4 regions of the Streptomyces sp. NPDC024555 genome follow, and region 3 is predicted to be linked to each of the others. Evidence: riboswitches for the same ligand, from Rfam matches in the RefSeq annotation. Region 3 holds a riboswitch; each other region holds the start of a gene.

Evidence for each region. A riboswitch is a leader RNA that binds a small molecule or an ion and turns the genes downstream of it on or off. The one in region 3 is predicted to bind cyclic di-AMP.
Region 1: linked by a shared signal. The riboswitch ahead of ACZ4FH_RS26630 (M23 family metallopeptidase) and the one ahead of ACZ4FH_RS02590 (M23 family metallopeptidase) in region 3 are both predicted to bind cyclic di-AMP.
Region 2: linked by a shared signal. The riboswitch ahead of ACZ4FH_RS33830 (M23 family metallopeptidase) and the one ahead of ACZ4FH_RS02590 (M23 family metallopeptidase) in region 3 are both predicted to bind cyclic di-AMP.
Region 4: linked by a shared signal. The riboswitch ahead of ACZ4FH_RS24275 (LysM peptidoglycan-binding domain-containing protein) and the one ahead of ACZ4FH_RS02590 (M23 family metallopeptidase) in region 3 are both predicted to bind cyclic di-AMP.

The regions. Positions count from the first base shown of each region.
Region 1 covers NZ_JBVHKV010000016.1:106,801-112,031, reverse strand. Annotated here, with positions in the region: gene ACZ4FH_RS26635 (M16 family metallopeptidase) at 1-725, shown strand, start outside; cyclic di-AMP (ydaO/yuaA leader) riboswitch at 963-1,131, shown strand; gene ACZ4FH_RS26630 (M23 family metallopeptidase) at 1,145-1,990, shown strand; gene ACZ4FH_RS26625 (GntR family transcriptional regulator) at 2,202-2,888, shown strand; gene ACZ4FH_RS26620 (HPr family phosphocarrier protein) at 3,107-3,388, opposite strand; gene ACZ4FH_RS26615 (bifunctional acetate--CoA ligase family protein/GNAT family N-acetyltransferase) at 3,562-5,231, shown strand, end outside.
Region 2 covers NZ_JBVHKV010000028.1:72,228-77,458, forward strand. Annotated here, with positions in the region: gene ACZ4FH_RS33815 (STM4012 family radical SAM protein) at 1-516, shown strand, start outside; gene ACZ4FH_RS33820 (STM4011 family radical SAM protein) at 524-1,438, shown strand; gene ACZ4FH_RS33825 (SGNH/GDSL hydrolase family protein) at 1,454-2,290, opposite strand; gene ACZ4FH_RS33830 (M23 family metallopeptidase) at 2,477-3,421, opposite strand; cyclic di-AMP (ydaO/yuaA leader) riboswitch at 3,425-3,580, opposite strand; gene ACZ4FH_RS33835 (tyrosine-protein phosphatase) at 4,070-4,882, shown strand; gene ACZ4FH_RS33840 (DUF6126 family protein) at 4,926-5,102, opposite strand; gene ACZ4FH_RS33845 (helix-turn-helix domain-containing protein) at 5,148-5,231, opposite strand, start outside.
Region 3 covers NZ_JBVHKV010000001.1:622,260-627,490, forward strand. Annotated here, with positions in the region: tRNA gene ACZ4FH_RS02580 (tRNA-Met) at 12-85, shown strand; gene ACZ4FH_RS02585 (PP2C family protein-serine/threonine phosphatase) at 290-1,462, shown strand; cyclic di-AMP (ydaO/yuaA leader) riboswitch at 1,678-1,833, shown strand; gene ACZ4FH_RS02590 (M23 family metallopeptidase) at 1,845-2,969, shown strand; gene ACZ4FH_RS02595 (aldo/keto reductase) at 3,132-4,076, shown strand; gene ACZ4FH_RS02600 (PrsW family intramembrane metalloprotease) at 4,204-5,231, opposite strand, start outside.
Region 4 covers NZ_JBVHKV010000014.1:10,110-15,340, forward strand. Annotated here, with positions in the region: gene ACZ4FH_RS24265 (NAD(P)H-dependent amine dehydrogenase family protein) at 1-1,011, opposite strand, end outside; gene ACZ4FH_RS24270 (FG-GAP repeat protein) at 1,122-2,600, opposite strand; gene ACZ4FH_RS24275 (LysM peptidoglycan-binding domain-containing protein) at 2,810-3,706, opposite strand; cyclic di-AMP (ydaO/yuaA leader) riboswitch at 3,710-3,895, opposite strand; gene ACZ4FH_RS24280 (ABC transporter ATP-binding protein) at 4,207-5,061, opposite strand; gene ACZ4FH_RS24285 (FecCD family ABC transporter permease) at 5,069-5,231, opposite strand, start outside.

The sequences.
Region 1 (5,231 bases), on a different contig from region 3:
TCGCCGACACCCTCGGCGACTGGTCGGGCAACACCGTCGAGCCCCGCCCGGCCCCGCCGATCACCGCCGACGACACCGGCCGCGTGGTGATCGTGGACCGTCCGGGCGCGGTGCAGACGCAGCTGCTGATCGGCCGGATCGGCGCCGACCGCCACGACAGCGTCTGGCCCGCGCAGGTGCTCGGCACCTACTGCCTCGGCGGCACGCTGACCTCCCGGCTCGACCGGGTGCTGCGCGAGGAGAAGGGCTACACCTACGGCGTGCGCGCCTTCGCCCAGGTGCTGCGCTCCTCGGCCCCCGACTCGGCCTCCGGGGCGACGGGTGCCTCGATGCTCGCCATCAGCGGTTCGGTCGACACGGAATCCACCGGTCCGGCGCTGGACGACCTGTGGAAGGTGCTGCGCACGCTGGCCGCCGAGGGGCTGACGGACGCCGAGCGCGAGACGGCCGTGCAGAACCTCGTCGGGGTCGCCCCGCTGAAGTTCGAGACGGCGGCCTCCGTCGCCGGGACCCTCGCCGACCAGGTCGAGCAGCATCTGCCGGACGACTACCAGGCGACGCTGTACGCCCGGCTCGCCGAGACCGGCACGGTGGAGGCGACCGCCGCCGTCGTGAACGCGTTCCCGGGGGACCGTCTCGTCACGGTCCTGGTGGGGGACGCCTCGCAGATCGCCGAGCCCGTCCGGGCCCTGGGCATCGGAGAGGTGTCGGTCGTCACGGGCTGAGGGCCGGCCGGCCCGGTCGCGTCGTCGACGGACGCGTCCGGAGGGAACGGGACCGAGGGATGGACCGCACGGAGAACACTCCGTGCGGTCCATCCCTTTTGTCTGTTTTGGGGTGGAAGGTGGCTGTTCGCCCTGTGGGATGTGCGACAAATCCGGCTGTCCGTTTGGTCCGCCTCCGTGCCGCCGCTTAGCGTCGGCTCCGCTGTCCGCACCCGTATGCCGCATCCGTGACGTACCGGGCAGCCATCGCCGAGTCCCCCTCAGGCGCGAGCCGGGGGAGCCGGGGACCCACGCAGTCCCTGGGGTGAATCGGACGCCCATGCCCCGGACCGGGGTCACGGCATCCGTAGGAGACCTTCCTGCTCCGAACCCGTCAGCTAACCCGGTAGGCGAGAAGGAAGGAAAGGACCAGCCACTCCATGGCGTTCACCCGTGCCACCGGGAAGCATCGTGCCCCGGGCCGTCTGACCCGCGCCGGTGCGAAGGCCGTCGGCATCGCGACCCTGGCCACCACCGGAGTCGTCGGCGCACTGGCCTCCCCGTCCGTCGCCGCCGACGCCGAGACCCCGTCCGCCGCCGACACCGGCCTCACCCAGGTCATCGCCATCGAGCAGGACCTCGCCGACCGCGTCGGCGCCCAGGCCGAGGCGCAGCAGCACCAGGCCGACGCCGCCGCGAAGAAGAAGGCGAAGGCCGAGGCGGCCGCCAGGAAGAAGGCCGAGGCGAAGAAGAAGGCCGAGCTCCGGGCGGAGGCGAAGAGGAAGGCCCGCGCCGCCGCCGAGGCCCGCGCCGCCGACGCCGAGGAGGCCCGCGAGAGCGCCGCCCGCGCCGCCCGTTCCGCCGAGCGCGCCCGCCTCGGCGCGTACCGGCTCCCCGTCGCCGGGACGTACGTCTCCACCGGCTACAAGTCGAGCGGTTCCCTCTGGTCCTCCGGCAGCCACTCCGGCATCGACTTCCACGCCGCCTCCGGCAGCTCCGTCGTCGCCGTCGGCGCCGGCACGGTCGTCGAGGCCGGCTGGGGCGGGGCGTACGGCAACAACATCGTGCTGCGGATGACGGACGGCACGTACACCCAGTACGGCCACCTGTCCTCGATCGGTGTGTCCGTCGGCCAGAGCGTCGCCGCCGGGCAGCGGATCGGACTCTCCGGCTCCACCGGCAACTCGACCGGTCCTCATCTCCACTTCGAGGCGCGCACCACGCCCTCGTACGGCTCCGACACGGACCCGATCGCCTACCTCCGCGCCCACGGCGTCTCCCTCTGAGACCCGCGACGCCCCGAAGGCCCCGGCACGCACCGCCGGGGCCTTCGGCGTGTCCGGGGGAGGCATGGGACACCCGCGCGCGACTCGTCCCGGGGCCAAAAGATATTCATGAATGAACGCCCGGCATCGGAAATGCGTCCGCATTGCAATAGAGTCACGGGACAGGTGTCGATCGGCCGCGATCCGCGGGGACGAGGGCGGGGGTTCGGACATGCGTATTCCAGCGCATTCGGTATGCACGGCCATTCGTGAAGACATTGTGTCGGGTGTCTTCGAACGCGGCAGCCGGCTCACCGAGGAGGTGCTGGCGCGACGGTACGGGGTCTCCCGCGTGCCGGTGCGCGAGGCGCTGCGCACCCTGGAGTCCGAGGGGTTCGTGGTCACCCGCAGACATGCCGGAGCCTGTGTCGCCGAACCCACCGAGCAGGAGGCCGTCGACCTCCTGGAGATGCGGACGCTGCTGGAGCCGCTGGGGGCGGCCCGTGCCGCGCGGCGCCGCACCGAGGCGCATCTGAAGGTGCTCCGGGGCCTGGTCAGGCTCGGTCAGGAGCGGGCCAGGCGCGGCGAGGGCGAGGATCTGCGGTCCCTGGGCGCCTGGTTCCACGAGACGCTCGCCCAGGCCTCCGGCAGTCCGGGCCTCATCGCTCTGCTCACCCAGCTCCGCCACAAGATCGCCTGGATGTACACGGCCGACCCGCCGTCCCGGCCGGGCGACGTCTGGGCCGAGTACGGGGCCATCGTGGACGCCGTGGCGCGCGGCGACGCCGAACGGGCCAGGGCCCTCACCGCCCAGCAGGCCGAGCGGGCCGGGGCCGCGCACCGGCTGCGCCGTTCCGCCCCCGCGGGGAAGGTGAGGAATGCGCAACATCCCGTACACACCCCGAGCGGCCGTTCGTAATGAAGGCGCCGTATACAAAGAGGAGCGGAATTCGAGGGGGCCTTTTCTGCTGCCCTGAATTCGGTTTTCTTTCCAGGGGTGCCGTTATTCGTGCCGAAGGTCGTCGCCGATTCGTCCGGCGGTGACGCGGCGCCCCGGAAAGCGAAAACCGCGCCGCCCCGGTCGGGGGGTGGCGCGGTTTCGGCGCGGAGTGCTCCGGCGGGTGCGGCCGGTCCGGGTCAGACGGTCTCGGGGAGCTCGTCCAGGCCCTCGGCGACCAGCTTGGAGAGGCGGTCCAGAGCGGCGTCGGCGTTCTCCGCGTCGGACGCCAGGACGATCTCCTCGCCGCCCTGCGCGCCGAGGCCGAGCACGGCGAGCATCGAGGCGGCGTTGACCGGGTTGCCGTCGGCCTTGGCGATCGTCACGGGGACGCCGGAGGCCGTGGCGGCACGGACGAAGATGGAAGCGGGGCGGGCGTGCAGGCCCTCGGCCCAACCGACGTTGACGCGGCGCTCAGCCATGGTTCTGCCCTTCACGAATCAATAGTTGTCTAGACCAGTCTCTCATGCAGTGCGCGGTGCTCCGGCCGGACCGCGCCGCGCGCCCTCGCGGGTGCGCCACCGCCGCCCGGCCACCCCAGACTGCCCCGGCCCCGTGCCCCACGCGACCGGTGGCGGCGCCGTAGGCTTTGCCCATGCAGCCCTCTCCGGAGCAGAGTCCGCATCACGCCTACCCCGATCACTGGGAGGCGGACGTGGTGCTCCGCGACGGTGGCACCGCCCGGATCAGGCCCATCACCACGGACGACGCCGAGCGGCTGGTCAGCTTCTACGAGCAGGTCTCCGACGAGTCGAAGTACTACCGGTTCTTCGCGCCCTACCCCCGGCTCTCCGCCAAGGACGTCCACCGCTTCACCCATCACGACTACGTCGACCGGGTGGGCCTCGCGGTCACGGTGGGCGGCGAGTTCATCGCCACCGTCCGCTACGACCGGATCGACGCGACCGGACGCCCCGCCTCCGCCCCCGCCGACGAGGCCGAGGTGGCCTTCCTCGTCCAGGACGCGCACCAGGGCCGCGGAGTCGCCTCCACCCTCCTCGAACACATCGCGGCCGTCGCCCGCGAACGCGGCATCCGGCGCTTCGCCGCCGAGGTGCTGCCCGCCAACACCAAGATGATCAAGGTGTTCCGGGACGCCGGCTACACCCAGCAACGCAGCTTCGAGGACGGCTCCGTCCACCTCACCCTGGACCTCGAACCCACCGCCGAGTCCCTGGCCGTGCAGCGCGCCCGTGAACAGCGCGCCGAGGCCCGCTCCGTGCAGCGGCTCCTCGCCCCCGGCTCCGTCGCCGTCATCGGCGCCGGACGCAACCCGGGCGGCGTCGGACGCACCGTCCTGCGCAACCTCCTGGCCGCCGGGTTCACCGGCCGCGTCCACGCCGTGAACCACGCCTTCGCCCCCGGCCAGGACAGCCTCGACGGCGTGCCCGCCCACCGCTCCCTCGGCGAGATCGGCGAACCGGTCGACCTCGCGGTGGTCGCCGTCCCCGCCGACCGCGTCCCCGAAGCCGTCGCCGACTGCGGCGAGCACGGCGTCCAGGGCCTCGTCGTCCTCTCCGCCGGATACGCCGAGTGGGGCGCCGAGGGCCGCGAGCGCCAGCGCGAACTGGTGCGCCAGGCCCGTTCGTACGGCATGCGGATCATCGGCCCCAACGCCTTCGGCATCATCAACAACTCCGAGGCCGTCCGGCTCAACGCCTCCCTCGCACCCGAGCGGCCCGCGTCCGGCCGCATCGGCCTGTTCACCCAGTCCGGCGCGATCGGCATCGCCCTGCTGTCCGGTCTCTACCGGCGCGGCGCGGGGCTCTCCACCTTCATCTCGGCCGGCAACCGGGCCGACATCTCGGGCAACGACTTCCTGCAGTACTGGTACGAGGACCCGGACACCGACGTCGCCCTGCTGTACCTGGAATCGCTCGGCAACCCCCGCAAGTTCACCCGCCTCGCCCGGCGGACCGCCGCCGTGAAGCCCGTCGTCGTGGTCAAGGGCGCCCGGCACAGCGGCTCCACCCCGCCCGGCCACGCCGTCCCGGTCAGCCGGATCCCGGACGCCACGGTCTCCGCGCTGATGCGGCAGGCCGGCGTGATCCGCGTCGACACGGTCACGGAGATGGTCGACGCCGGGCTGCTCCTGGCCGACCAGCCGCTCCCCGCGGGCGGGCGCGTCGCCATCCTCGGCAACTCGGAGTCGCTCGGGCTCCTCACGTACGACGCCTGCCTGGCGGAGGGGCTGCGTCCCCGGCCGCCCGTCGACCTCACCACGGCGGCGACGCCGCAGGACTTCCGCGACGCGCTGTCGGCGGC
Region 2 (5,231 bases), on a different contig from region 3:
TACGAGCAGGTGTCGATGCGGATGTTCCGCCGCCGCGACGCCCCGCGCGCGGAGGGCCCGGACGACTACGCCTGCCAGACCGACGGCATGATCGGCCTGGGCTGCGGCGCGCGGTCGTACACCTCGCGGCTGCACTACTCCTTCGACTACGCGGTGGACATGCGCGAGGTGCGGTCCATCATCGACCGCTACACGGCCACCGAGGACTTCTCCCGGGCCGAGGTCGGGCGGTACACCGACGGGGACGAGGCGCGGCGCCGCCATCTCCTCCAGTCGGTCCTCCAGGCGGAGGGCATGGACCTGGCGGGGTACCGCGAGCGGTTCGGCGGCTCTCCGTACGAGGACTTCCCCGGGGAGCTGGCCCGCTTCGAGGAGCGGGGCTGGCTGGATCCGGCGGCTCCCGCGCGGGGGCTGCTGCGGCTGACGGCCGAGGGGCTGGCGTATTCGGACGCGCTGGGCCCGGAGCTGTTCTCCCCCGCCGTGCGGGCCGCGATGGCCGCGTACGAGACGAGGTGAGCGGGGCGTGGACCTGACGATCCTGTACCGGGGCCCGCTGGCCTCGTGCGACTACGACTGTCCGTACTGCCCGTTCGCCAAGCGGCGCGACAGCCGGGAGCAGCTGCGGGCGGACCGGGCCGCGCTGGAGCGGTTCACCGCATGGGTGGCGGAGCAGGCCGGGGACCGGATCTCGGTGCTGTTCACCCCGTGGGGCGAGGGGCTGGTGCGGTCGTGGTACCGCCGGGCGATGGTCGAGCTGGCCGGGCTGCCGCAGGTGCGCCGGGTCGCGATCCAGACCAACCTCGGCGGCCGTACGCGCTGGCTGGCCGAGGCGGGCGCGGCGGGCCGCGAGAAGATCGCGCTCTGGTGCACGTACCACCCGGGGCAGACGCCGTACGAACGGTTCCTGGGCCGCTGCGAGGAGCTGGGGGCCCTGGGGATCCGGTACAGCGTGGGGGTGGTGGGGCTCGACGGGCATCTGGCCGAGGCCCGGCGGCTGCGCGCGGCGCTGCCCGAGGAGGTCTATCTCTGGATCAACGCCGCCGAGGGCGTGACCTACACGGACGAGGAGGCCGGGCGGTGGACGGAGATCGACCCGCTGTTCCCGTACAGCCGCCATCCGCACCGCTCGGCCGGGCTGCCCTGCCGGACGGGTGAGTCGGTGATCTCGGTCGACGGCGAGGGTAAGGTGCGCCGCTGCCACTTCGTCCGCGCGGAGCTGGGCAATCTGTACGACGGGAGCTACCGGGCGGCGCTGCGTCCGCGGGCTTGTCCGCGGGCGGTCTGCGACTGCCACATCGGATACGTCCACCTGGAGACGCTGCCCCTGTACGACGTCTTCGCGGGCGGGGTGCTGGAACGTGTACCGGCGGTTGTGGCATCCCGGCTGCTGCCGCTGTCCCCCGTCCCCCCGGCCGGGGTGCCGGCCCTGGGCGACTGAGGACAGCGGGGCCGCTCAGAGCGGCAGCAGATCGGGGCGCTTGGCCTCGACGTGGTCGCCGGAGGATTCGCCGCGCAGCCGCCGGCCGATCCACGGCACGAGGTATTCGCGCGCCCAGTGGATGTCGTCGCGGCGCACTTCGAGCGTGCCGCGCGGGTCCTGCGGCGGCCAGGCCTGGTCCGGGTCGGCGGGCACCTCGTAGCCGAGGACCTGGGCGGCGCGCAGGGCGACGCGGGTGTGTCCCTCGGCCGAGAGGTGCAGCCGGTCGTCGTCCCAGGCGCGCCGGTCCTGGACCGAGCGCAGCGACCACAGGTCGAGCACCGGGCAGTCGTAGCGGTCGGCGATGGCCCGCACATGGGCGGTGTACGTGGCGATCTTGCCGCGCAGATGGCGCAGGACCGGCACCCCGCGGGTGTCGAAGCCGGTGGTCACCATGACGGTGCCGACCGCGCCGGTCAGATCGGCGACCGCGCGCTCGAAGCGCTCGGCCACGTCGTCCGGGTCGGTGCCCGGTCGGATGATGTCGTTGCCGCCGGCACAGAAGCTCACCAGGTCGGGGGCGAGTTCCTTGGCGCGCGGCACCTGCTCCTCGACGATCTGGTCGAGGAGGCGTCCTCGTACGGCGAGATTGGCGTAGCGGAAGTTCCCGTGGGCCGTTCCGGGGTCCGGGAACTGGTCCGGGAGCTGGTCCGCGAGGAGGACCGCGAAGCGGTCCGCCCAGCCGACGAAGGTTCCGTCGGGGCCGGGGTCGCCGACGCCCTCGGTGAAGCTGTCGCCAATCGCCGCGTACGACTCGATGGCGCCCTGTCGTCGTCCGGCGCCCTGCTTGATGTTGTTCGAATCGTCTGCCACAAGGGCATATCCTGCACCGCCGAATGTGACCTACGCGACCGTAATAAGGGGTTGACGGGTGGTGAGATAGACCACCCGGTCAGGTTTTGGTAAAGGGGGAATAAGCAGAGGGACGGTGCGCCGCCGCGCACCGTCCCTCTCCGTATTGCCGGGGTCCGGTTCACCGGACCCGTACTGCCGGGGGAATCAGACGTTGATCCCGTGCGACGCCAGGTAGGCGATCGGGTCGATGTCCGAGCCGTACTCCGGGCCCGTGCGGACCTCGAAGTGGAGATGCGGGCCGGTGGCGTTGCCGGTGGAGCCGGAGAGGCCGACCTGCTGGCCCGCGGTCACGGTCTGGCCCGCCGAGACGGAGAGCGAGGACATGTGGCCGTACTGGGAGTAGTGGCCGTCGGCGTGCTTGATGACGACCTGGTTGCCGTACGCGCCGCCCCAGCCGGCGGTGACGACGGTGCCGGAGGTGATGGCCTTCACGCTGGTGCCGGTGGAGACGGGGAAGTCGATGCCGGTGTGGCTGCCGCTGGACCAGTTGGAGCCGGAGGCGCGGTAGGCGGTGGTGTGGTTGCCCGGGACCGGGTGGACGTAACCGGAGTCGTTGCTCTGGGTGGCCGGGGCGGTGCTCTCCTGGGCGTCCGAGGAGCCGGAGGAGGCCGGGGCCGTGGTCGCGGGGGCCTTGGACTCGGCGGCGGCCGGGGCCTTGGCCGGGGTCTTCGCGGCGGGGGCCTTCGCGGCGGCGGACGCACCGGCGGAGTGGCCCCAGCTCTTCGCACCGAGGGTCAGCTTCATCCCCGGGAAGATCAGGCTCGGGTTCTCGCCGACGACCTCGCGGTTGTCCTGGTACAGCTTCTGCCAGCCGCCCTTGACGTGGTGCTCGGCGGCGATCTTCGAGAGGTAGTCGCCGGAGACCACGGAGTAGGTGGTGGTGCCGGCCTGGTGGGCGGCGACCGGCTTGGCCGGGGTGGCGTGCGCGGCGGCGGCCGTCTTCGCGGCGGGAGCGGTCTGCTCCGCGGCGCTGGCACCGGTGGCGCCGAGCAGCGGGAGCGCGATGACGGCTCCGCCGGCGCTGGCGACGACGACGCCGCGGGCGATGGTGCTGGACTTGGGACGGCGGTGCTTACCCGAGATGGGCATGAAGGATTTCCTCTCCGGCGCCTGCGAGGTGAGCTGTCGGGTTCGGACTGGAGATGTCCGGTCGCGCCGGGCGCGACTTCACCCCTAGCCGTCGGGAATTCCCGGACGGCGGCCTACCTGGTTCCCCCGCTCCTGCCACGCGGTGAGTGAGTGCGAATTCCGGTCGGCGGCAGGATTAGGCGGTCCGTCCGGATTGACATGGAACGTAAGCGAGCCGGGACGGCGGAAACAAGCCATCGCTTCCGCCGCGGATTCCACACCCGAATCCCGGCACGGAATTCCGGTCACCCTCCGTGGATTACGGATCTTGGCTTTCCGCGAGGTGCCGGGGAATACCCCACGGCCGCGCCACCACACACCGTCACGGATATGATCCCGCTCACGAGGGGCCGGCCATCTCCCGCGCAATCAGGGCACGTTCGACTAAATACATCAAATCGGACATGTCATGGCCACCGCCCGTACCGGACCGGCACTCCGCGGGTACGGCCGGCGTTCCGATACGGCCCGCGCGGCACCTCCGGGCACCCGCCACAAGCGCGGAAGAAGGCGGACGCCGAGATGATTGCCCGACGAAACAATGTCGTATCGTCACGGAAGTGAACGCTCCGGCGACCCGCGCCGGCGACCGAGCCTCCAGGAGTGAACGTGACGCAGCAGCTGCCGCAGACCCCGCCGACGGAGCCCGAGCTGACGGGGGTCCGCAACTTCCGGGACGTGGGCGGGCTCCCCGCCGCCGACGGGCGCCGGGTGCGTTTCGGACGGCTCTACCGCAGCGGTCATCTGGCGCACGCGACCCCCGAGGACGCCGCCTTCCTCTCGGGCCTCGGCCTGCACACGGTCTTCGACTTCCGCAACAGCGCCGACCACAAGCTCGACGGACGGGACGTGGAGCTGCCGGGCGTGCGCAATGTGAGCATCCCGCTCAGCGACCCCGCGGACGGAGCCGAGTTCTGGCGGATGGTCCGCGACGGGAACATGGCCGAGCTGCGGTCGATCCTGGCCGACGGCAAGGGCACCGACCGCATGATCGCCTCGTACCGCCGGACCATCCTGGACCGCACGGCCGAGCACAGCCGCGTGCTGCACGCCCTCGCCGAGGACAGCGTGCCGGCGCTGATGCACTGCGCGGCGGGCAAGGACCGGGCCGGGCTCTCGATCGCCGTGGCCCTGCTCGCGGTCGGCGTGGAGCGCGACGCCATCGAGGCCGACTACCTGAAGTCCAACGACGCCCACCGCCGCTACCGGGTCCGCCGCAGCGACACCTCACCGGCCGGCACCTCGCCCGAGGTGATGGAACTGCTCAATCCGCTCTTCGGCGCCCACCGCGACTACCTGGCCGCGGCCTTCGACACGATCGACTCCACCTGGGGCGGCACCGACCGCTACCTCGCCGACGGGCTGAAGCTCGCCGCGCCGACGCGCGAGCGGCTGCGCGAGCGCCTGCTCGACGGGGTCTGACCGCGGGCGTGGTGCCCCCGCCCGGCGGGGGCACCACGAGCCGCTACTGGTTGTGCATCCCCACGGCGAAGAGCAGATAGAGGAAGCCCGCGATGACGTGCCCGGCCACCAGATAGGCGAAGAGCCTGATGACGAGCCCGCGGGGCATCTTCTTCTCCTGCGGGTCGTAGTTCTTGGTCCGCGTCGGGGTGAGCGGGTCGTAGTTCTCGGAATCCGACATGACGGTTCCTCTCTGCCAGCCCGGGGGCCGGTGGCGGGCGGTGCCTCAGGGACGGTGGACGGCGCCGCCGAGACACAGCTCGGCGGCGGGGCTCTGCAGCAGGGTGTGGACGAAGAGCAGTTCGGCACC
Region 3 (5,231 bases):
GTGTTCACCGACGCGGGGTGGAGCAGCTCGGTAGCTCGCTGGGCTCATAACCCAGAGGTCGCAGGTTCAAATCCTGTCCCCGCTACTGAAACATCAGGCCCGGCACGCATACAGCGTGCCGGGCCTGATGCATGTGCGGGGCCTGATGCGTGTGCGGGGTCCCGTGGCCCGCGCCCCCTTCCCCCATTTGCCGACGAGCGTTCGCCCCGCGCGTCCGCCCGGGGAAACCTGGGGGCGGTGGTGCGGCACCGGCCGTGGCCGTCGAGGCGCCGGGCAGGAGGCCAGACAGGTGGGGAAGCGGGAGCGGCGGCGGACCGGGCCGGCCGGGGGCATCACGGCCCGCCGGTTCGTCCGTGCGCTTCCCGCGCTGATGATCGTCGGCGGGGTGGTGTTCGACGCGCTGACCCCGCCCCGGTTCACCGCCATCCCCCTCTTCGCGGCCGCCCCGCTGATCGCCGCCCCGCTGTTCTCGCGGGCCGGCACCGTCCGCACGGGCGCCGCCGCCCTGCTGGCCGTGTCCCTCCTGCGGATCTACCACGGCAGCCTGACCGGGCCCGTGATCATCATCGAACTGCTCACCGTCCTCACCGTCTCCGTCCTCGCCGTCGTGATCAACGGAGTCGTCCGGCGGGGCAACGAGCAGCTGGCCTCCGCCCGGGTCATCGCGGAGACCGCCATGCGGGCCGTGCTGCCGACCCCGCCCGAGCGCATCGGAGGGCTGCGGGTCGCCGCGCGGTACGAGGCGGCGCAGGCGGACGCCTATATCGGCGGCGACCTGTTCTCGGTGGCCGACAGCCCGCACGGGGTGCGGCTGCTGCTCGGGGACGTACGGGGCAAGGGGCTGGACGCGGTCGGGGCGGTGGCGGTGGCCATCGGCTGCTTCCGGGAGGCCGCCGAGCAGGAGGACGGCCCGGCGGAGGTGGCGGTGCGGCTGGAGCGGGCGCTGGCCCGGGAGTCGGACGTACGCGGGGGCCTCGACGCCTTCGAGGGGTTCATCACCGCCGTCCTGGCCGAGATCCCGGCGGGGGCGGGGCGGGTGCGCATCGTCAACCGGGGGCACCCCGAGCCCCTGCTGCTGCACGCCGACGGGGCGCTGGAGGTGCTGAGGCCCTCGGTGCCCGCGCTGCCCCTCGGGCTGGACCTGGGGACGTGGCCGGACCGGACCGACGAATGGGAGCTGCCCGCCGGGGCGATGCTTCTCTTCTACACGGACGGCCTCTCCGAGGCCCGTGACGCCGCAGGGGTGTTCTACGACCCCGCCGCCCGGCTGCGGGGCCGGATCTTCCCCGGCCCCGAGGAACTGCTGACGGCGCTCACCGAGGACGTGCGGCTGCACACGGGCGGGGAGACGACGGACGACATGGCGCTCCTGGCCGTCGCCCGGCCCGCCGAGGGGCAGCCCGACCGGCGCAGGACGGTGAAGATCGTCGGCAGGGGCGACGAGCAGGGCCACGGACCGTAACCGGGAGACCCCACTCCGCATAACATTTGACGCACTGTCAGAAACCGGGTGGTCGTCGAGGGGCGATGAACTCGCCCGATTCCACCCGGTTGTGTCCCGTAAAGTCCAGGCCAAGGGCGGGAACGATCAAGGGGAACGGCTTGGTATCGAGCCCGTCTGTCTATTAACGTTCGATAACGCAGCGCGGTTGTCCCAGCCGCCGTCAGTGGCGGCACCGTGCGCGAGCGCCGAATTCCGCAAGGGAACCGGGGAACCACCTACATGGGGTGAATCGGGCATCTCTGTCTCGCCTGTCGAGGCCGGGAAACCCGTAGGAGACCTTCCTGCTCCGAACCCGTCAGCTAACCCGGTAGGCGAGAAGGAAGGAAAGGAGTGCGCCTCCGTGGCGTCCAACAAGCCTGCCCCCGAAGGCTCTTCCCGCTTCGGGTACGACTACGGCAACGACTTCGCGCCCGAGCGCGGGATCGATCGGGGCGACGGCTTCGCGGCCGGCTTCCGTACCGAGGAGGCCGGGTCCGATCAGGCCTGGGAGGAGTGGAACCCCACCGAGGAGTCCATCCGTCCCGTACGCGGCAGGCACCGCGTCGCCAAGCAGCGCAACGGTCTGGCCCGCAGCTCCACCGTCCTCGGCGTCGGTGTCATCGCGGCCGTCGGAGCGGGTGGCATGGCCACCGCCCAGAGCAAGCCGCCGGTCTCCATTTCTCTTCCCGATTCCATCGCGGACAACCTTCCGGCCGCCAAGTCGCTGCCCGGCGTGGGCGCGCTCTTCTCGTCCGACAAGGCCGAGACCCCCGAGGAGAAGGCCGAGGCGGCCATCGCCGCCGCACCGCTGACCTCCGCCGGTGTGACCACCGCCGAGGCCGAGCAGGGCACCACCGACGCCGGTGAGGCGCTGCGCGCCCGCATCCTCCAGCAGGCCGAGCAGCAGCAGGACGCCGCCGCCGCCGAGGCGAAGGCCGCCGAGGAGAAGGCCGCGGCCGAGAAGGCGGCGGCCGAGGCCAAGAAGAAGCAGGACGCCGCCGAGGCCAAGCTCGCCGCCGAGAAGAAGAAGGCGGCCGAGGAAGCGGCGAAGAAGGCCGAGGCCCTGCGGCTGGCCAAGCTCGCCGCGAGCTACGCCATCCCCACCTCCTCGTACACGATCACCTCGACCTACGGCGAAGCCGGTTCGATGTGGTCCTCCGGCTACCACACGGGCCTCGACTTCGCCGCCCCGACGGGCACCCCGATCAAGGCCATCCACACCGGCACCGTCAAGTCGGCCGGCTGGTCCGGGTCCTACGGCTACCGCACCGTCCTGGAGCTGGAGGACGGCACCGAGCTGTGGTTCTGCCACCAGTCCTCGATCGGCGTCAGCGTCGGCCAGAAGGTCACCACCGGGGACGTCATCGGCAACGTCGGCGCGACCGGCAACGTGACCGGCCCGCACCTCCACCTGGAGGTCCACACCGCGGACGGCACCGGCGTCGACCCCATGGCCTGGCTGAACGCCCGCGGCCTGACCGTCTGACAGCCTTCCCCGAGGCGCTCTGAGAAACCCCGGCAGCCCTGACGCTGACCCCCCGACGTCAGGGCTGCCGGTCTGCCCGCGCCCGGCCGCCCGGGGGCTTCCGGGTACTTCCCGTGTACCGGGCACGGAATAGCGGCCCGGGTGGGAAGGGTTGTTCACCCCATGACTTCCCTTCGCCCCCTCGGCACCTCCGGTCTCCAGGTCTTCCCGCTCTCCCTCGGCGGCAACGTCTTCGGCTGGACGGCCGACGAGACGCAGTCCTTCGCCGTGCTCGACGCCTACACGGCCGGTGGCGGCAACTTCATCGACACGGCCGACACCTACTCGTCCTGGATCCCCGGCAACGTCGGCGGCGAGTCGGAGACCATCATCGGCAAGTGGCTCACCGCGCGCGGCAACCGCGACGACGTGGTCGTGGCGACGAAGGTCGGCGCCCACCCCGACTACAAGGGCCTCTCCGCCGCCACCGTCAAGGCCGGTGCGGAGGAGTCGCTGCGCCGGCTCGGCACCGACCGCATCGACCTCTACTACACGCACTTCGACGACGAGACCGTTCCGGTCGAGGAGATCATCACCGCGCTCGACCAGCTGGTGAAGGAGGGCAAGGTCCGCGAGATCGCCGCCTCCAACATCAGCCCGGAGCGGCTGCGCGCCTCGCTGGAGTTCTCCGAGCGCGAGGGCCTCGCCCGGTACGTGGCCCTCCAGCCGCACTACAACCTCGTCTCCCGGGACACCTACGAGGGCGAACTCCAGGAGACCGCCGCCCGCGCCGGACTCGCGGCCGTCCCCTACTACGCCCTCGCCGCCGGATTCCTCACCGGCAAGTACCGCCCGGGGACGACCGTCGACAGCGCCCGCGCCGGCAGTGCCTCCGCCCATCTGGAGTCCGCGCGCGGACAGAAGGTGCTCGCCGCACTGGACGCCGTGGCGACCGAGCGCGAGGCGGAGATCGCCACCGTGGCGCTGGCGTGGCTGGCCGCCCGGCCGACCGTCGCCGCGCCCATCGCCTCGGCCCGCACCGTCGAGCAGCTTCCCGCCCTGCTCGCCGTCGCCGACCTCCACCTGACCGACGCGGAGCTGGCCCGCCTCACCGAGGCCTCCGCCTGACCGCACCGGCCTCCCGGCGCCCCGAAGCCGGCACGACGCGATGCCCCGACGCCCCCGCGGCCTTCGGGCCATCGTCCTTCTCCGCCCCGGGGGCCGCCCGCCCCTGGAGCCGCCTGCTCCGGGGCCGTCAGCCCCGGGGGCCCGCCTGCGGATCGTACGGAAGCGGGCCGCCGCCCTGATACGGGACGGGCCCGGACTCGTACGGGGCCTGGCCCGCCGGGTACGTGACCTGGCCGCCCGGATACGGGGCCTGACCGGTCGGATACGGGGCCTGGCCGGTGGGGTAGGGAACGGGGCCGCCCCGGTACGGCACGGGGCCTCCCTCGTACGGGAGCGGCCGGGGCCCGTACGCCTGGCCCGGGTACGGCGAAGGCACCGGCGGGGCGAAGCGGGGGCGGAGCCGGCCCGTGGCGTGGGCCGCGTGGACCAGGGCGGGGCCTGCCGTGCCGCGGCGCTGCCACAGATGGTGCAGCAGCTCCAGCTCCCGTTCGGCGAAGTCGGGTCCGGCCGTGCCCCGGCGGGCCTGGCGGCGCAGGAACGCGAGGGAGGTCGCGAACGACTCGTACTCGGCGACCGTACGGGCCGCGGCCTTCTCGCGGGCCTTCGCCTCCTTCCGGGCCCGGCCCGGCGGCGGGGCGGGGGCCGGTACGAGCTGCGGGGCGGGGGCCGGTATGAGCTGCTGGGCCGGGAAGGGGTGCGTCCCCGGTCCGTGGTGCAGGCGGCGCGCGATGTCGCGGGCCATGCCCCGGGCCCGCATCGAGGACAGGGCGAGCGGCTCGGCGGGCGACAGCCAGCCCGCCGCGGCGTATGCCGGGAGCTCGACGACCAGGGTGCGCAGATCCCGCTGCCGGGACCAGATCGCCAGCCAGGTCACCAGCCCGAACACCGGGACCATGAACGCCCCGTACACGGCGTAGAACCCGTACGGCCCGAAGGAGGCGGAGCCGTTCCACAGGGCGTGCATGCCCATCGCGAGGAGCAGGCCGAGGACCGGCGGCCCGAAGCGCCGCAGGCGCTGGTGGCGGGCCGCGCCGGCCGCGATGCCGAAACCGATGCCCGTCAGCACGGTGAAGAGCGGATGCGCGAACGGCGACATCACCGCGCGGACGAAGAACGTCGCCACGGTCACCGAGGCGAAGCCCGAGCCCAACTGCT
Region 4 (5,231 bases), on a different contig from region 3:
GGGTTCCGCCTCCACCAGCCAGTCGATGGCGTTGACGAGCCGGCCGACGGCGGTGGCGTTGCCGCCCGCCGAGCGGTTCTCCCCCTCGTCGCTCGCCTCGACGGTGACCTCGATGCGGGGGCGGCCCTCGACGATCACCCGGTGGGCGCCGGAACCGTCGGGCGGGGACGGCCAGTCGGGTGCGCAGGAGGGGTGGATACGGGTGATGTGCTCGATGACGATGCGGGGTTCGCCCCCGACGATGCCCTGCACCTCGAAGCGGACGGCGCCCTGGGTGCCCGCCTCGAACACGCCCATGGTGCGGGTGGTGACGGTCGTCTCCAGGGCTCTGCGGGCCATCGTCTCGCGGATGTCGTCGAGTTCGACGCCGAGCGCCCGTGCCATCAGGCGTATCTGACCGCCCCACACCATGGTCGGGACGGAGGGGGCGAGCATCAGCGGCTCGTACTCCATGGGGTGTCCCATGCCGATGAGGTCGCGTACGGAGTCGGGCTGGTCGTACGTGGAGTAGTCGAAGATCTCCTGGCAGCGGATGGCGTCCACGGTGGTGCCGAGCCCGCTGATCAGCAGGGGCAGTACGTCGTTGCCCCAGCCGGGATCGACGCCGGAGACGAAGAGGGAGCCGCCCCCGCCGGCGACGGCGGCGAGCACCGGTTCGCGCAGTTCGGGCGGGGCGCCGCGCTGGTCGTAGAGGGCGTAGAGGGCGGGGGTGACGACGACGGAGCCGCCGGCGACGGCCCGGGTGATGTCGGCCAGGGCCTCGTCGGGGCGGATGTCGCCGGAGGCCGCGTAGACGACGGCCCGGGGGGCGGTGGCGAGCACCGCGTCGATGTCGTCGGTCGCCGTGACGCCGAGATCGCGGTCGAGACCGGCCAGCCGGCCGGCGTCGCGGCCCCTCTTGGCGGGGTCGTGGACGAGGACATGGGCGAGCTTCAGGGCCGGATGCGCGTCGACGGCGCGGATGGCCGCGCGGCCGACGTTGCCGGTGCCCCACACCACCGTGGGAATCATGCGGCGGAGGGTAGCGCGCGGGATGAAAGGTTCATAGTGCCGTCGCGCACCGGATTCAGCGGGTGCCGGGCGGCCTTCCGGAGCCGCCCGGTCCGCTCTCCCGGGCGCTGCTACTCGTCGATGGCTCCGCCGTACCCGGCGCCCTTCTCCGCGCCCCCGAAGGTGCCCGCGTCGAAGGTGCGGGAGCCGGTGGCCGTCACGCCGCCGGGGCCGGCCGGCAGGATCCAGACGATGCCGTCGCCCGCGTTCTCCCCCGGTGCGGCGGCGAGCAGGGCGGCCCGTCCGTCGCCGTCGTCGTCGGACAGCCGGACCTGGCCGCCCCAGCGGTCGCCCCGTTCCGCGGCGCCCGGGATGCCGGGCGCGTCCTGGTCCCAGGAGGCGGCGCCGATGGCGGTCAGCCCCTGGGCCGAGCCGCGCAGCAGCCAGACGGCGCCCGCGTCGGCGACCGTGCCGATGTCCTCGCCGGGCGCCCCGATCGCCACGTCGGCGAAGCCGTCCCCGTCGGTGTCCGCGACGGAGAGGTCGGCGCCCCAGCCGTCGCCCGCCTCCGCTCCGCCGGGGACGCCGGGGGTGTCCTGGGTCCACCACACGGGCGGGGTGCCGGGACCGCCGGCGCCGACCGGGCCGTCCCCGGCGCTGCCGTGGTACACGCCGACGACCCCGCCGGTCGTGGTGGCGCCGCCGTCGTCGGGGCTGTGCGGCTCCCCGGTGACGAGGTCGTCGTAGCCGTCGTGGTCGAGGTCGCCGGAGGCGACGGCGGGGCCGCCGCGCAGGTCGTGGTCGAAGCGCAGTCCCTGGACCTCGCCGAGCAGGACGGCGGAGCGGCCGTGCCCCGGTTCGGTGCCCGTGGTGACGCCGGACACGACGAGGTCGGCGAGGCCGTTGCCGTCGTAGTCCCCGGTGGTCAGGGCCCGGGGCGCGATTTCGTGCCCGGGGGTGCCGGGGACACGGTCGGTGCGGGTGGCGGGCGCCGTACGGGTCCGCTCGTCGTACTGGAACAGGGTGAGGTCGGCGCGGTCGATGACGGCGAGCTGGTCGCCGGGGATGTCGGGGCTGAAACGGGCCGCGGCGAGAGCGCTGCCGAAGGCGGCCCCGGCAGCGGGTGCCTGGGCCTGCAACCAGGCGCTGTCCGTACCGGAGAGGCCGGTGGGCGATCCCCAGAGGACGACGGCACCACCGGCGTCGGCCAGTGGCTCGATGTCCTCGCCGGGCACGCCCACGACCGCGTCGGCGTACCCGTCGCTGTCGAGGTCCCCGGTGGCCAGGGCCCGGCCGAAACCGTCGCCGGTCTCGGCGGCGCCGGGGACGCCGGGGGTGTTCTGGTCGAGGACGGCGCCCCGGACCGTGCCGATGCCGTCGGGGCCGCCGTACTGCACGGTGACGTAACCGGCGCCGGTGCGGCCGCCGGCCGTGCCGCCGGGGGCGCCGATGAGGACGTCCTCGTAACCGTCGCCGTTGAAGTCCGTGGCGCGGTCGCCCGCGCGGAGGCCGGCGGAGGGGCCGGCGTGGGCCGGGGGCGCGGCGACGGCGGCCCCGGACAGCAGGAGGAACGAGGCCGCGACGACGGCGGCGGGACGGTGGGTGCGCACGAGCGGCTCCTCGGCTCGAAGGCGACCGGGCGGAGTCCGAAGGGGGGTGGCCGGGAAGGGCCCGTCACCCTCCTGGCGCCGTGTTCGACGGCCGGTGCGGCACAAGGGTTGTACGGCACATGCGGACAGGGGTGGCAAGGAGCGGGTCCGCTCCCTGCCACCCCTGTTCATGCCCGGCTGTGCGGGCGGGTGACGTGTGTCCCGGTGGCTCAGTAGGCGCCGAAGACGTTGTCGATCGAGCCGTACGTCGCGGCGGCGTAGTTGCACGCGGCGGTGATGTTGGCGACCGGGTCGTAGATGTCCAGCGAGGTGCCGGAGACGTGGTACGCGTCGAAGGTGGGCTGGATCACCTGCAGCAGGCCCTTGGACGGGGTGCCGGCGACGGCGTTGGAGTCCCAGTTGTTGATGGCCTGGGGGTTGCCCGTCGACTCCCGCATGATGTTGCGGTAGATGCCGTCGTAGCTGCCGGGGATGCCGTGCTCGGCCATGACGGCGAGGGATTCCTTGATCCAGCCGTCGAGGTCGTTGGTGTACGTGGTGGCGGTCTTCTCCGCGACGGGCGCGGCGGCGACGGTCTCCTCGGCGACGGGGGCGGCCGTCGTGCGCTCGGAGCGGTCGGCGCGGTCGGTGTTCTCGGCGCGGTCGGCCGAGGCCTCCGCCTTCTTCTCCACCGGCTTCTCGGCCTTCTCGGCCTTGAATTCGGCACCGGTCTCAGCCTTGGGCGCGGCTGCCTCGGAGGTGGCGCCGACGACGAGCTTCAGACCGGGGTGGATGAGGTCGGGGTTGGATCCGACGACGCTCCGGTTGTCCTTGTACAGACGCTCCCAGCCACCGCTGAGGGAATGCCCCTGGGCGATCTTGTAGAGCGAATCGCCGGAGACCACGGAATAGGTCGTGGGCGCGGCCTTGCGCACGGCGATTTCCTTGCCGGCGAAGGAAGTCGGGGCCGCGGCCTTTTCGGCGACGACGGTCTTGGCGGGGGCGGCGGAGGCCGATCCGGCGGCGATCAGGGGAAGTGCGAGAACGACTCCACCCGTGCTCACGGCGATGAAGCCGCGGGTCAGGGCGGTGGACTTGGCACGACGGTGCTTACCCACGATGGGCATGGCGCTTTTCCTCTCCGTCGCCTGCGAGGTGAGCTGTCGGGTTCGGACTGGAGATGTCCGGTCGCACAAGGCGACTTCACCCCTAGCCGTTCCGGATTTCCGGACCGGCGGCAAACCTGGTTCCCCCGCTCCTGCCGTACGTGTGTGGTCGGGTGTCCGGACGGCGGCAGGATTCGGCGTTCCATCCGGATGGACCGTGACCGTAAGCGAGAAAGTCCGGGCCGAACAAGCCCGGAATTCCTGATCATTATCGAATTCCAAGATCAATGAACCGCGATATGTGTCACCGGCCACATGCGGGGACGTCATTTTTCTTGGCGCGCCAGGGAACCGGAATTGGCGATCTTGCGTCCGGGGCGGCAAACGTGACGCTGGCCACTGAGTCCGATATGGGTGATTTGATCCCTCGATCGAGGGCGTGACCCGCGAACGGGCACCCGGAACGGCCCCGTTGACAATCGGCGCGATCGGAATGATCAGGATAATTAGTGTGATTCGGACTATTCGCCCAGGCGTGGCGCGGCTCCGCCGGGGTGCGCCGTGCGGAAGGCCCCGGTCCGGGCGCGCGGGACCACGACCGGGGAGCCGTCCCCGGGGGCGCTCAGGATGTCCGCGTCCAGTGCGTAGACCTCCTTCACCAGGGCGTCGTCGACCGTCTCGCGCGGAACACCGGACGCGACGATCCGGCCGCCCTTCATGGCGACGAGCAGATCGGCGTAGCGGGCGGCGGCCGCCAGGTCGTGCTGGACCATGACGACGGTGCGGCCGGCCGCCGCGACCTCGCGGACGAGTTCCAGCACCTCGACGGCGTGGCCGAGGTCGAGGGCGCTGGTGGGCTCGTCGAGCAGGACGACCGGGGTCTGCTGGGCCAGGACCATCGCGAGCCAGCAGCGCTGGCGCTGGCCGCCCGACAGCCGGTCGAGCCGCTCGCCGGCCAGGTCCGCGGTGCCGGTGGCGTCCAGCGCCTCGCGCACCGCCCGCTCGTCCTCGCGGGACCACTGGCGCAGCAGGCCCTGGTGCGGGCTGCGGCCGTAGCGCACCAGTCCGGCCACGGTGACCGCCTCGGGGGCGCGCGGCGACTGGGGCAGCAGGGCGACGCGGTGGGCGGCGCGGCGGCGGCTCGTCGCCCAGATGTCCGTGCCGTCGACCAGGACGCTGCCGGACGCGGGGCGGTGGAGCCGGGCGGCGGTCCGCAGCAGGGTGGACTTTCCGCAGCCGTTCGGGCCGACGATCGCGACGACCCGCCCGGCGGGAACGGTGAGGCTCACCCGCTCGACGACGGGCCGGCCCGGGTATCCGGCGGAGAGGTCCCGGATGTCGAGGCCCGCCCCCTCGCTGGTCGGATGCGCGGTCATATGCGGTTCACACCTTTCCGGCGGCCCGGTCGGGACGCAGCAGTACCCACAGCAGGAAGGGGCCGCCGAGGACGCTGGTGACGACCCCGACGGGCAGTTCGACGGGGGCGGCGACGCGTCCGAGCGCATCGGCCGCGACGATCAGGGCGGCGCCGGCCAGCGCCGATCCG